Linked DNA regions of Pseudoduganella dura. The protein of the gene in region 3 interacts with the protein of the main gene of each other region in a pairwise test. Links are inferred from orthologs where the notes say so. Each region holds a gene or a part of one and is shown on either strand. Other genes may lie near its edges.

Region 1 (3,442 bases), 1.2 Mb from region 3 along the record:
ACAGCATCTTCTCGAAGCGCGCCTTTTCCACGTTCAGCACCTTGCCGCGCAGCGGCAGGATCGCCTGGAACTTGCGGTCGCGGCCCTGCTTGGCGGAGCCGCCTGCGGAATCACCCTCGACGATGTACAGTTCGGCCAGCGCCGGGTCGCGTTCCTGGCAGTCGGCCAGTTTCGACGACAGGCCCAGGCCATCCATCACGCCCTTGCGGCGCGTCAGGTCGCGGGCCTTGCGGGCCGCTTCGCGGGCGCGCGCCGCTTCGACGATCTTGCCGCAGATGATCTTGGCGTCGTGCGGTTTCTCCATCAGGAAGTCCGTCAGCGTCTTCGCCACGATCTCCTCGACCGGGCCGCGCACTTCGGAGGACACCAGCTTGTCTTTCGTCTGCGACGAGAACTTCGGCTCCGGCACCTTTACGGACAACACGCAGGTCAGGCCTTCGCGCATGTCGTCGCCGGAGATTTCCACTTTCGCCTTCTTGGCGAAGTCGTGCTCGTCGATGTACTTGTTGATCACGCGCGTCATCGCCGCGCGCAGGCCTGTCAGGTGGGTACCGCCGTCGCGCTGCGGGATGTTGTTCGTGAAGCAGAGTACCTGTTCATTGAAGGCATCGTTCCATTGCATCGACACATCCACGGAGATGTTCGTGTTCTGGTCCGACATGCGGTCGCCCGTGGCCTGGAACACGGTCGGATGCAGCACCGTCTTGGCCTTGTTGATGTACTCGACGAAGCCGCGGGTGCCGCCTTCGAACGCGAAGGTTTCATCCTTGCCGGTGCGCTGGTCGGACAGCTTGATGTTCACGCCGTTGTTCAGGAACGAGAGTTCGCGAATGCGCTTGGCCAGGATCTCGTAGTGGAATTCCACGTGGCTGAAGATTTCTTCGTCGGCCCAGAAGTGCACGTCGGTGCCGCGCTTATCGGTTTCGCCGATCACCTTGATCGGCGAAACGGCCACGCCGTCGCGGATCTCGATCTCGCGGTTCTGCGGCACGCCGCGCACGAATTCCATCTGGTGCACCTTGCCGTCGCGGCGCACGGTCACGCGCAGCAGCTTCGACAGCGCGTTGACGCACGAAACACCCACGCCGTGCAGGCCGCCGGACACCTTGTACGAGTTCTGGTCGAACTTGCCGCCCGCGTGCAGCTCGGTCAGCACGATCTCGGCGGCGGAGCGCTTCGGTTCGTGCTTGTCGTCCATCTTCAAACCGACCGGGATGCCGCGGCCGTTGTCGGTGATCGAGATCGAGTTGTCCGAATGGATCGTCACGTGGATCTCGGTGCAGTAGCCGGCCAGCGATTCGTCGATCGAGTTGTCCAGCACTTCGAATACCAGGTGGTGCAGACCGGTGCCGTCCGAGGTGTCACCGATATACATGCCGGGGCGCTTGCGAACTGCTTCCAGGCCTTCCAGGATCTGGATCGAGGAGGCGCCGTAATCTTCGGAGTTGACCTGCACTGGTACTAGGTTTGGGCGTTCGGACATGGACTACTTTCTCAATAAATTTCTGTTGATTCCAACTGTGCGAATGATCAGATCCGCATCGGCATCACGACATACTTGAAGTCGGGATTGTCCGGGATCGAGATCAGCGCGGACGAATTGCTGTCGCCCAGCGCCACGTTGACCTGGTCGCACTTCAGGTTGTTCAGCACGTCCAGCAGGTACGTGACGTTGAAACCGATGTCGAGGCTGTCGCCGCCGTAGTCGATTTCCAGTTCCTCGACCGCTTCTTCCTGGTCCGCGTTGGTGGACGAGATCTTCAGCGAACCCGGGCTGATGATGCAGCGCACGCCCTTGAACTTGTCGCTGGTCATGATGGCGGCGCGCTGCAGCGAGCGCAGCAGCTCATCGCGGCCGATCGTGAAGTCGTTCTTGTAGCCCTTCGGGATCACGCGCGTATAGTCGGGAAACTTGCCCTCGACCAGCTTGGAGATCAGTTCGATATCCGTGAAGCCCAGTTTCACCTGGTTGCCGGCGATATCCAGCTGTACGGGGTCGTCGTTTTCTTCCAGCAGGCGCTGCAGCTCGATGATCGTCTTGCGCGGAATGATCACTTCCTGGCGCGCGAACGCCTGTTCCGTCTTCACCTGGCAGAAGGCGAGGCGGTGGCCGTCGGTGGCGACCGCGATCACGTTCTCGCCGTCCAGCACCAGCAGCAGGCCGTTCAGGTAATAGCGGATGTCTTGCTGGGCCATCGAGAAATGCACCATGTTGAACAGGTGCTTCAGCGTTTTTTGCGGCAGCGTGAACGAGGCGTTGAAGGTTTCCGCCTGCTGTACGGTCGGAAATTCCTCGGCGGCCAGCGTCTGCAGCGCGAAACGCGATTTGCCGCTCTGCACCGTCAGGCGCTTGTTCACCAGCGTCAGCGACACGTCGCCCGATTCCGGCAGTGCGCGCAGGATGTCCAGCAGCTTGCGGGCGGCAACCGTGGTGCCGGCCACTTCCTCACCGGAGCCGATGCTGGCGTTGGTGGTGATCTGCACTTCCGTATCGGTGGACAGGAACGAGACCGCTTCGCCGTCCTTGCGGATGAGGATATTGGCCAGAATCGGCATCGTGTGCCGACGCTCGACAATACCGCTCACGATCTGCAGTGGCCGAAGAAGCGTATCTCGGGTGGTTTTGACCAGTTGCATAGATATCCTCGAAAAAAATTAATAACTCGATAAGTTGTAATGCTAATTGTTGCTGAGCTGGATGGCAAAGTGTTGAAGGAACGTCATTAACCCCAGAAGCAAACTTCCGGGGTCTGACCCGTCGGGGTCAGACCCCGGCAGCCGCTGTTGGGGTTAATGCAGCCATCAGCCTTTCAGCGTCTGCTCCAGCACGTGCAATTCATGGTTGCACTCCGGGTTCTTGGTGCGGTCCTGGGCGATCTTGCGCACGGCGTGCAGCACCGTGGTGTGATCGCGGCCGCCGAACAGCTCGCCGATTTCCGGCAGGCTCTTCTGCGTCAGCTCCTTGGCCAGGTACATCGCGATCTGGCGTGGCCGCGCGATGTTGGCAGGGCGGCGCTTGGAATACATGTCCGCGACCTTGATGTTGAAGAAGTCCGCCACCGTCTTCTGGATGTTTTCCACGCTGATCTGGCGGTTCTGCACGGAGAGCAGGTCTTTCAGCGCTTCCTTGACGATATCGATCGAAATGTCCTTGCCGTGGAAGCGCGAGTAAGCCAGGATCTTGCGCAGTGCGCCTTCCAGCTCGCGCACGTTCGAGCGCAGGTGCTTGGCCACGAAGAACGCCACGTCGTCGGACAGCGTCACGCCTTCCGACTTGGCTTTCTTCAGCAGGATCGCCACGCGCATTTCCAGCTCCGGCGGCTCGATCGCCACCGTGAGGCCGGAGTCAAAGCGCGAGATCAGGCGGTCGTCCATGCCCGTGATCTCTTTCGGATACGTGTCCGACGTGATGATGATCTGCTTCTTCGCGGCGATCAGCGCC
Region 2 (3,339 bases), 2.0 Mb from region 3 along the record:
GACGCCAAGGCCAGCAGCGGGCCGCCCGTTGCGCTGCTCAGCTATGGCCCTTCCGCGCGCATCGAGCGCAATACTTTGCGCCTGCATGACCTCACGCCAGGATCGAACGGCTATGCGATCTATCTGCGTTCCGCCGATGGCACGGTCGCCGAGGGCAATACCGTGCGCGTGGATGACACGCCCACCGGCACGATTGGTGTCGGGCTGAGCAACAGCAAAGGCGTCTCGTTGCGACGGAACCGGTTCGATACGGAAAAATCCACTGAGCTCGACGGGAGCAGCAGCATGCAGCAATGAATCCGAAGCGTTGGAAAATCGAATCGATTCAGTGGCAGAAGACTGCGCCCGGGCCAGCGGTAGAGGCCAATCGGAACGCCAACCTCAAGAACATTTACCCGGCTGGCTACACTGCGCGACCCAACGATGAACAGAAATCCACGATGAATTCAAAGCATGCTATCGGCGTCGCAGCGATCCTGCTAATTACAGTGATGCCGCGCGTCAGCGCCGAGGAGATCGGCGGCGGGCAACTGGTGTGGCTTTTGCTGAGCGAAGGTATCAAGCAGCAGTTAAGGCCTCGTTCGGCGACAAGCGGTCAGGATACGCAATCGGCGCCCGCGGTGGCGCCAGCGCAGAAAGGGCCGAACGAGTGCGAAGTACTGCAGTGGGACCTTAAAGCGTTCCGCATGCCTTCGCTGGGCATCTCTCGCCCTGGAAAATATTGCCTTGATCAGGATTATGAGGTCGAATGCTCGATTTTTAGTCATGGCTGCAGTGGCGAACTGATCCATATCCGCGCTAGTAATGTCGATCTGGATTTCCGTGGCCACACGCTGCGCGTGTCAGGGGCACGCGGTTATGGTGGCGTCTGGGGATTGGGTCAGAATATCCGGGTTCATAATGGTCGTATCGAAGGGGCCGGCGCTGGGATCATATTAGCGAACCGGGGCAGCTCTCCCCTGCGGGCTTTCCCTAGCATGCCCCCTAATTCGGATGACTTTTTTACCAATACAGGATTCGTGGTGGAGCACATGGAATTCAGTGACGTCAACAGCGCGGTTATGGTCTCCGGCAGCGGGAATCAGATCCGCGATAACAAGATAAGCGCCACTCTCCATAGCACGAGCAGTGCCAAAACATCTTTCGCGCTGCTCAGCTACGGCCCATCCGCGCGTATCGAGCGCAATACTTTCCGCTTGCATGACCTCACGCCAGGATCGAACGGCTATGCGATATACCTGCGCTCCGCCGATGGCTCGATCGTCGAGGGCAATACCGTGCGTGTGGATGACACGCCCTCCGGCACGATTGGCGTCGGGTTGAGCAACAGTAAGGACATCTCGTTGCGGCGAAACCGGATCGATACGGAAAAATCCACCGAACTCGATGGGCGTAGCAGCCTGCAGTCGACAAATTTGAACAACATCGAACGCAAGGACGAATAATCCGGCTTCGAAAAGCCTCGGTTCAGGCCCGCCCTGCCGCCCGGACATCAAGGTCAATGCGGTACAACAAGCACCCCAAGCCGAGCCTTCTGAATGTGCGGTGCCCATAACAAAAAAGGCCTGCAACCGAATGTTGCAAGCCTTTTCTATCACAGCGAATCCTGGTGGGAAGTGCAAGTTTCGAACTTGCGACCCCTGCAGTGTGAATGCAGTGCTCTACCCCTGAGCTAACCTCCCAACGAAGCATTATTATAGGTGCGGCATTGATACACGTCAAGGCACTGTTGAGTCACGCAGCAGTGCGCCAGACGCACGTGCCCTTCACCGCCTTGTCCAGGCCGTTGAGCAGCTCCTCGTGTGCGGCCGCTTCGCTGTCCGTTGCCCGGACGACGATAATTTCGGCCAGCGCCACCTGCTCCAGGTTCAGGCCGCCGCCAACCGCTTCTTCCTCGACATCCATGCCCAGGCTGTTTTGGCCGCGCGTCATCGACAGATAGACGTCGGCCAGCAGTTCGGCATCGAGCAATGCGCCGTGCAGCTTGCGGTGCGCGTTTGAAATGCCGTAGAAATCGCACAGCGCATCGAGCGAGTTGCGCTTGCCCGGACGCAGCTCCTTGGCCTGCACGAGCGTGTCGATCACGCCGCCGATATGCTCGTCGAACGGCGGCAGGTTCAGCGCGCGGAACTCGTGATTCAGGAAGCCCAGGTCGAACGGCGCGTTGTGGATGATGACTTCGGCGCCCTGGATGTATTCCCGCAGTTCGTCCGCGATCTCGCGGAAGCGCGGCTTATCGGCGAGGAATTCCGTGGTGAGGCCGTGCACCGCCAGCGCGCCCTCTTCCGAATCGCGGTCAGGATTGATATAGCGGTGGAAATTATTGCCGGTCAGCTTGCGGTCGACCAGTTCGACGCAACCGATTTCAATGACGCGGTTGCCCAGCTTGGGATTGATACCGGTGGTTTCGGTATCGAGAACGACTTGACGCATGGTAGATGAGGCTTTTCAGGAACAGCCGCGCAGTATAGATGATCTCTGCACCACGCGGCGAAACGGGCTGCCGATGGCAACCCGCGGGATTTTTTCGCTTGTATTTCGTTAATATTCCGCCCGATTTACGGCCGTGGTTCGCTTATTTGCCGCGCACCGCATCGACGCCGCGGTTCGCCAGCATGTCGGCCCGCTCGTTGCCGGGATGGCCGTTATGGCCGCGCACCCAGCGCCAGTCGACCTTGTGCACCGATTGCGCGGTGTCGAGCGCCTGCCACAGGTCGGCGTTTTTCACCGGTTCCTTCGCCGCCGTTTTCCAGCCACGCGCCTTCCAGCCATGGATCCATTCGCTGATGCCCTTCTGCACGTACTGGCTGTCCGTATGCAGCGTGACTTCGCAGGGCCGCTTCAGCGCGTTCAGCGATTCGATGACGGCCTGCAGCTCCATCCGGTTGTTGGTGGTGTTCAGCGCGCCGCCGAACAGTTCTTTTTGCGCTTCGCCCGCCACCATCAGCGCGCCCCAGCCGCCGGTGCCGGGGTTGCCCTTGCACGCGCCGTCCGTGAAAATCTCGACTTTATCCATGTTCCCTGTGTTTGTTCGTTGCAGGCACCGCCACCGGCGATTTGGCCTTCTTCTTGCTCCAGGCTGGCCCGATCAGCCGCATGCCCTTGACGCGCTTGATCGCCTGGACGACATACACGGCGCCGAAATACGGCCACCAGCGTTCGCCCGCGCGATCCATGAATGCGTAGCGCGCCAGCCAGCGCTCGGTGCGGCAGGCAGGCGCATAACAGCCGAAGTGGCTGTGGCTCACGCTCATGTTCAGCAATTTTAACCAGTCTTTCATGCGCGGCATAGAAATGAGCTCGGCGCGCGGCAGGTAGCGCGTGCCCGTGACCCTGCCC
Region 3 (4,922 bases):
CGGCCGGAGTTGTTGGCCACGCCGGTGGGGATCTCGCCGTTCACGTACAGCGTCTGGTTCTCGGTTTTCGAGTCGCCGATGATGCGCGGATTGTCCGGCTCGGAACGGTCGGAACGCCCGCGGTTCAGGTATTCGCCGGTGATGCCGACCACGCCGCCGCCCAGCGCGATGCCGCAGTAGGCCGAAGCGAGCCAGTTCTCGCCGTCGCCGGCCGAGTACTGGCCGTAGCCGGCGACCGCTTCGCAGCCGAGCGTTTTCTTCAGGCCGATGTCCATCACGCCGGCGATCGCGTCGGAGCCGTACTGGGCGGCTGCGCCGTCGCGCAGCACCTGCACGTCGCGGATCGCCAGCATCGGGATCGCGTTCAGGTCGGTGCCCGTGTTGCCGCGGTTGCGCGCGCCGAACAGGTTGACCAGCGACGACGAGTGGCGGCGCTTGCCGTTCACCAGCACCAGCGTCTGGTCCGAACCCAGGCCGCGCAGCGCGGCGGAATCGACCAGGTCGGCGCCGTCGGCACCCGACTGGCGGGTGGAATTGAACGACGGCGAGATGTTGGTCAGCGTCTGCGACAGGTCGAACTGGCCGCCTTTCTCGGCGGCGGCGGTCATCGGGATCACGTCGATCGGCACCACGGTATCGGTGGCGGAGCTGGTGGCGCGGCGCGAACCGACCACGCTCACGGTCTGCATCGGCTGCGATGCTGCCGCCGGCTGCCCTTGGGTGTCCTGCGCCAGCGCGGTATGGGAAAAGACAAGGGCGGAAGATCCGTACAGGGCGGACAGGACGGCAAGGCGTAGCGTGGACAAGGGCTTCTCCGGAACAGGTAAAGCGGCGATTTTATCGGCCTGTCAACGTTTGACCTAGCGGGCAGATTCATCAGTGTGACTATTTTGCACATAGTGCACGTTTAGTACCGTGCGTCGGCCAAATTCTGGTATGGAGGCTGCTTTCGCCACGGAGGATGACAAAACGGCCAGCCGGACCGGACGACGTATAATACTGGATATTCATACAGTATTATGGTGCCGCCATGTCCGCCACCCCGCCATCGAGCCTGCCGCACTATGCGGAACTGTTCTGCATGACGAACTTTTCGTTCCTGCAGGGCGCCTCGCATGCCGAGGAGCTGGTGGCGCGGGCGATACAGCTCGACTACACGGCGCTGGCGATCACGGACGAATGCTCGCTGGCCGGCGTGGTGCGCGCGCATGGCCGGGCGAAGGAGGCGAAGTGGTACCAGGAGGATCACAAGCAGGGCCAGCGCCTGCTGATCGGCAGCTGGTTCCGGCTAACCGGCCAGGGCGGCGGCGAGGCGTTGTCGCTGCTCGCCATCGCGAAGAACCGCGACGGCTACGGTAACCTGTCCGAGATGATCACGCTCGGCCGAACCCGGGCGGCCAAGGGCGAGTACCTGCTGCACGCAGACGACTTCGCGGCGCCGCCGCCCGATCGCGCGCACCTGCGCGGCCTGCCCGGTTGCCTGCTGGTGCTGCTGCCGGCATATCCCGTGTGGGAACCGGCGGACGTGGACCGGCTGCATGCGCAGGCGGCGTGGATGGCCGCCACGTTCGGTGAGCGCGCGTGGCTCGGCCTCACGCTGCTGCAGCGCGCGTTCGACGAAGGCCACCGGCAGAGCATCGAGGAAGTGGCGGCGCAGCACGGGCTGCCGGTCGTGGCGGCGGGGCAGGTCTGCATGCACGTGCGCTCGCGCAAGCCCTTGCACGATACGCTGTCCGCCATCCGCCTGGGCAAACCGGTGGCCGACTGCGGCTATGCGCTGGCGCAGAACGCCGAGCAGCACCTGCGCTCGCGCGTCCGGCTGGCCAACGTCTATCCGCGCGCGGCGCTGGCCGAAACGGTGCGCATCGCGCGGCAATGCACGTTCTCGCTGGACGAGCTGCGCTACGAATACCCGAGCGAGCTGATACCGGCAGGGCATACGCCTGCCTCGTACCTGCGCCAGGAAACCTACCTCGGCGCCCAGGCGCGCTACCCCGACGGCATTCCGGCCACGGTGCAGCGGCAGGTCGAGGAAGAGCTGGAGCTGGTTGCCGAACTGCGCTACGAATACTTTTTCCTCACCGTGTACGACATCGTGCGCTTCGCCCGCAAGCAGGAAATCCTGTGCCAGGGCCGCGGTTCGGCGGCCAACAGCGCCGTGTGCTACTGCCTCGGCATCACCGAGGTGAACCCGGTCGAGAGCACGCTGCTGATGGGCCGTTTCATTTCGCGCGAGCGCGACGAGCCGCCGGACATCGACGTGGACTTCGAACACCAGCGCCGCGAGGAGGTGATCCAGTACATCTACGCCAAGTACGGGCGCCACCGCGCCGCGCTGGCCGCCACCGTGATCTGCTACCGGCCCAAGAGCGCGCTGCGCGATGCCGGCAAGGCGCTCGGCGTGGACCTGGCCATCGTCGAGAAGGTGGCCAGGTCGCACCACTGGTTCGACAGCAAGCATGAGCTGCTGAACCGCTTCGCCGAATGCGGCCTCGATCCCGATGCGCCGCTGGCCAACCAGTGGGCCAGCCTGGCGCAGCGGATGCTGGGTTTTCCGCGCCACCTGTCGCAGCACGTGGGCGGCTTCGTCATCGCCCAGGACAAGCTGTCGCGCCTGGTGCCGATCGAGAACGCCACGATGAAGGACCGCAGCGTGATCCAGTGGGACAAGGACGACCTGGAGGAACTGGGCCTGCTGAAGGTGGACGTGCTGGCGCTGGGCATGCTGTCGGCATTGCGGCGCGCGCTGCACCTGATCGGCGTGCGCCGCGGCGAGCCGTTCCGCATGCAGGACATTCCCCGCGACGATGCCGCCACCTACGACATGATGTGCGAAGCCGATACGGTGGGCGTGTTCCAGATCGAGTCGCGGGCGCAGATGACGATGCTGCCGCGCCTGCGCCCGCGCCGCTTCTACGACCTGGTGATCGAGGTGGCGCTGGTGCGGCCGGGGCCGATCCAGGGCGGCATGGTGCACCCCTACCTGCAGCGCCGCCTCGACCCCACTTTGATCGACTACCCGGTGGGCCTGGAGGCAGCGCTGGAGCGCACGCTGGGCGTGCCGATCTTCCAGGAGCAGGTGATGCAGGTGGCGATGATCGCGGCCGGATTCTCGCAGGGCGAGGCGGACCAGCTGCGCCGCGCGATGGCGGCCTGGAAACGCAAGGGCGGCATGGACAAGTACCGCGGCCGCATCATCCAGGGCATGCTCGACCGCGACTATGACATCGAATTCGCCCACCGCATCTGCGAACAGATCCAGGGTTTCGGGGAATACGGTTTTCCCGAATCGCACGCGGCCAGCTTCGCGCTGCTGACCTACGTGAGTTCGTGGATCAAGTGCCACGAGCCGGCCGCGTTCCTGTGCGCGCTGCTCAACAGCCAGCCGATGGGATTCTACGGGCCGTCGCAACTGGTGCAGGATGCGAAACGCCACGGTGTCGAAGTGCGGCCGGTCGACATTACCGCGAGCGGCTGGGATTCCACGCTGGAGGAACGGGAAGAGGGCGACCAGCCCGCCGTGCGGTTGGGCATGTCGCTGCTGCGCGGCATGCGCTTCGAGGCGGCCGAGCGGATCGAGCAGGCGCGTGCGCTGCGGCCGTTCGCCGACGTGGCGGACCTGGCGCGGCGCGCGCAGCTCGACCGCCACGACCTGCAGGTGCTGGCCGCCGCCAATGCGCTGCGCGGCCTGGCCGGCCACCGCCGGCAGGCGCTGTGGGAAGCGGTGGGCGCGGTGCCGGACAAGGACCTGCTGCGGCCCACCCGGCCGCTGGAGGAAGCCCCGGTATTGCGCGCGCCGGGCGAAGGCGACGACATCATCGGCGACTACCGCTCGCACGGCCTGACGCTGGGCCGCCATCCGCTGGCGCTGCTGCGCCCGCAATTGCTGGAAAAGCGCTTCCTGCCGGCCGAGGTGCTGAACACGTTTGCCGACGGCCAGCTGGCGCGCGGCGCCGGCATCGTCACCGTGCGGCAGCGGCCCGGCACCGCGAAGGGCGTGCTGTTCATCACGATCGAGGATGAAACGGGCAACGTCAACGTGATCGTCCGGCCCGATCTGGTGGATGCATTCCGGCGCGAGGTGCTGGGCGCTTCGCTGCTGGGCGTGTACGGGGTCTGGCAGCAGGAGGGCATCGTGCGGCACCTGGTGGCCAAGCGGCTGGTCGACCTGTCGCCGCTGCTGGGGGAGCTGCCGACGTCCAGCCGGGACTTCTGTTGAGCGCCGATTGGGGTAGCATGGCAATCTCACCACCCACAGGAGGAATGTCATGAACCAGCCATTGCCGGATGAACGCGTGCTCACCTCGCTGCGCATCGAGGTTTCCCAGTATGGAAGCGGCAGCGAGGCAACGTTCACAATGGTGGACGAAGGCGGCGAAGCGCTGCCGGCGCAGGTAACGCTGCGCGAAGGGGAGCTGGAAAACCTGCACGAGGTGTTGTCGAAAATCGCCGCGCACGCCGCGCCCGCGGCGGGCGGCCTGCCGTTCGGGGGGCTGGAAGGCCCGCGTGTGATCCTCGGCTTCGATGACTATGTCACGCCGAATTTCCTCTTCTACAGCACCTTTGCGTATCCCTCCGGCGAAGGCGGCTACCAGCCGGTGACCGGCCGCGCGCTCGTCACCGATGCGTCGCTGGCGCGGCTCGTCGCGGGGCTGGGCCAGGTGAAGGATGCGGGGCAGGGCGTGGTCGACTGGACCGTGGCCGACTGATCCGGGGCCGGTGCCCGGGCACCGGCCGGCGTGCGGACCGGGCAGGGTATTTCTTCCGGCGGCCTTTGCTGGCAAAATGGCCCAATGGACAATCTGACAATACGACCCGCTACCGTTGCCGACGCGACCGCGATCGGTTCCCTCGTGCTGGACCTGCTGCCATACCTGACCGTGCACCCGCAAGGGCTGGGGGCCGAAAAATTCATCTCCAAT

What was found.
Region 1: the proteins of GJV26_RS20415 (region 3) and dnaN interact in binary tests that used the Escherichia coli proteins (3 or more experiments, as listed by UniProt). The link is inferred for Pseudoduganella dura from one-to-one orthologs.
Region 2: the proteins of GJV26_RS20415 (region 3) and dnaQ interact in binary tests that used the Escherichia coli proteins (3 or more experiments, as listed by UniProt). The link is inferred for Pseudoduganella dura from one-to-one orthologs.

What each region holds. Positions count from the first base shown.
Region 1 is NZ_WNWM01000002.1:3,429,663-3,433,104, forward strand. Bases 585-3,442 are described here. They hold dnaN (DNA polymerase III subunit beta), read right to left. Parts: upstream 2,638-3,442; coding sequence 1,531-2,637; downstream 585-1,530. Other genes in these bases: gyrB (DNA topoisomerase (ATP-hydrolyzing) subunit B), read right to left, coding at 585-1,483; dnaA (chromosomal replication initiator protein DnaA), read right to left, coding at 2,803-3,442. In the rest of the region: more of gyrB, read right to left, coding at 1-584. UniProt on the Escherichia coli protein: Confers DNA tethering and processivity to DNA polymerases and other proteins. Acts as a clamp, forming a ring around DNA (a reaction catalyzed by the clamp-loading complex) which diffuses in an ATP-independent manner freely and bidirectionally along dsDNA.
Region 2 is NZ_WNWM01000002.1:6,626,737-6,630,075, forward strand. What follows is about bases 585-3,339. They hold dnaQ (DNA polymerase III subunit epsilon), read right to left. Parts: upstream 2,434-3,339; coding sequence 1,735-2,433; downstream 585-1,734. Other genes in these bases: GJV26_RS28575 (right-handed parallel beta-helix repeat-containing protein), read left to right, coding at 585-1,445; rnhA (ribonuclease HI), read right to left, coding at 2,576-3,016; GJV26_RS28595 (class I SAM-dependent methyltransferase), read right to left, coding at 3,009-3,339. In the rest of the region: GJV26_RS28570 (NosD domain-containing protein), read left to right, coding at 1-297; more of GJV26_RS28575, read left to right, coding at 294-584. UniProt on the Escherichia coli protein: DNA polymerase III is a complex, multichain enzyme responsible for most of the replicative synthesis in bacteria. The epsilon subunit contain the editing function and is a proofreading 3'-5' exonuclease.
Region 3 is NZ_WNWM01000002.1:4,672,753-4,677,674, forward strand. What follows is about bases 666-4,419. They hold GJV26_RS20415 (error-prone DNA polymerase), read left to right. Parts: upstream 666-1,030; coding sequence 1,031-4,219; downstream 4,220-4,419. Other genes in these bases: GJV26_RS20410 (TonB-dependent receptor plug domain-containing protein), read right to left, coding at 666-806; GJV26_RS20420 (hypothetical protein), read left to right, coding at 4,269-4,419. In the rest of the region: more of GJV26_RS20410, read right to left, coding at 1-665; more of GJV26_RS20420, read left to right, coding at 4,420-4,709; GJV26_RS20425 (GNAT family N-acetyltransferase), read left to right, coding at 4,794-4,922. UniProt on the Escherichia coli protein: DNA polymerase III is a complex, multichain enzyme responsible for most of the replicative synthesis in bacteria. This DNA polymerase also exhibits 3' to 5' exonuclease activity. The alpha chain is the DNA polymerase catalytic subunit.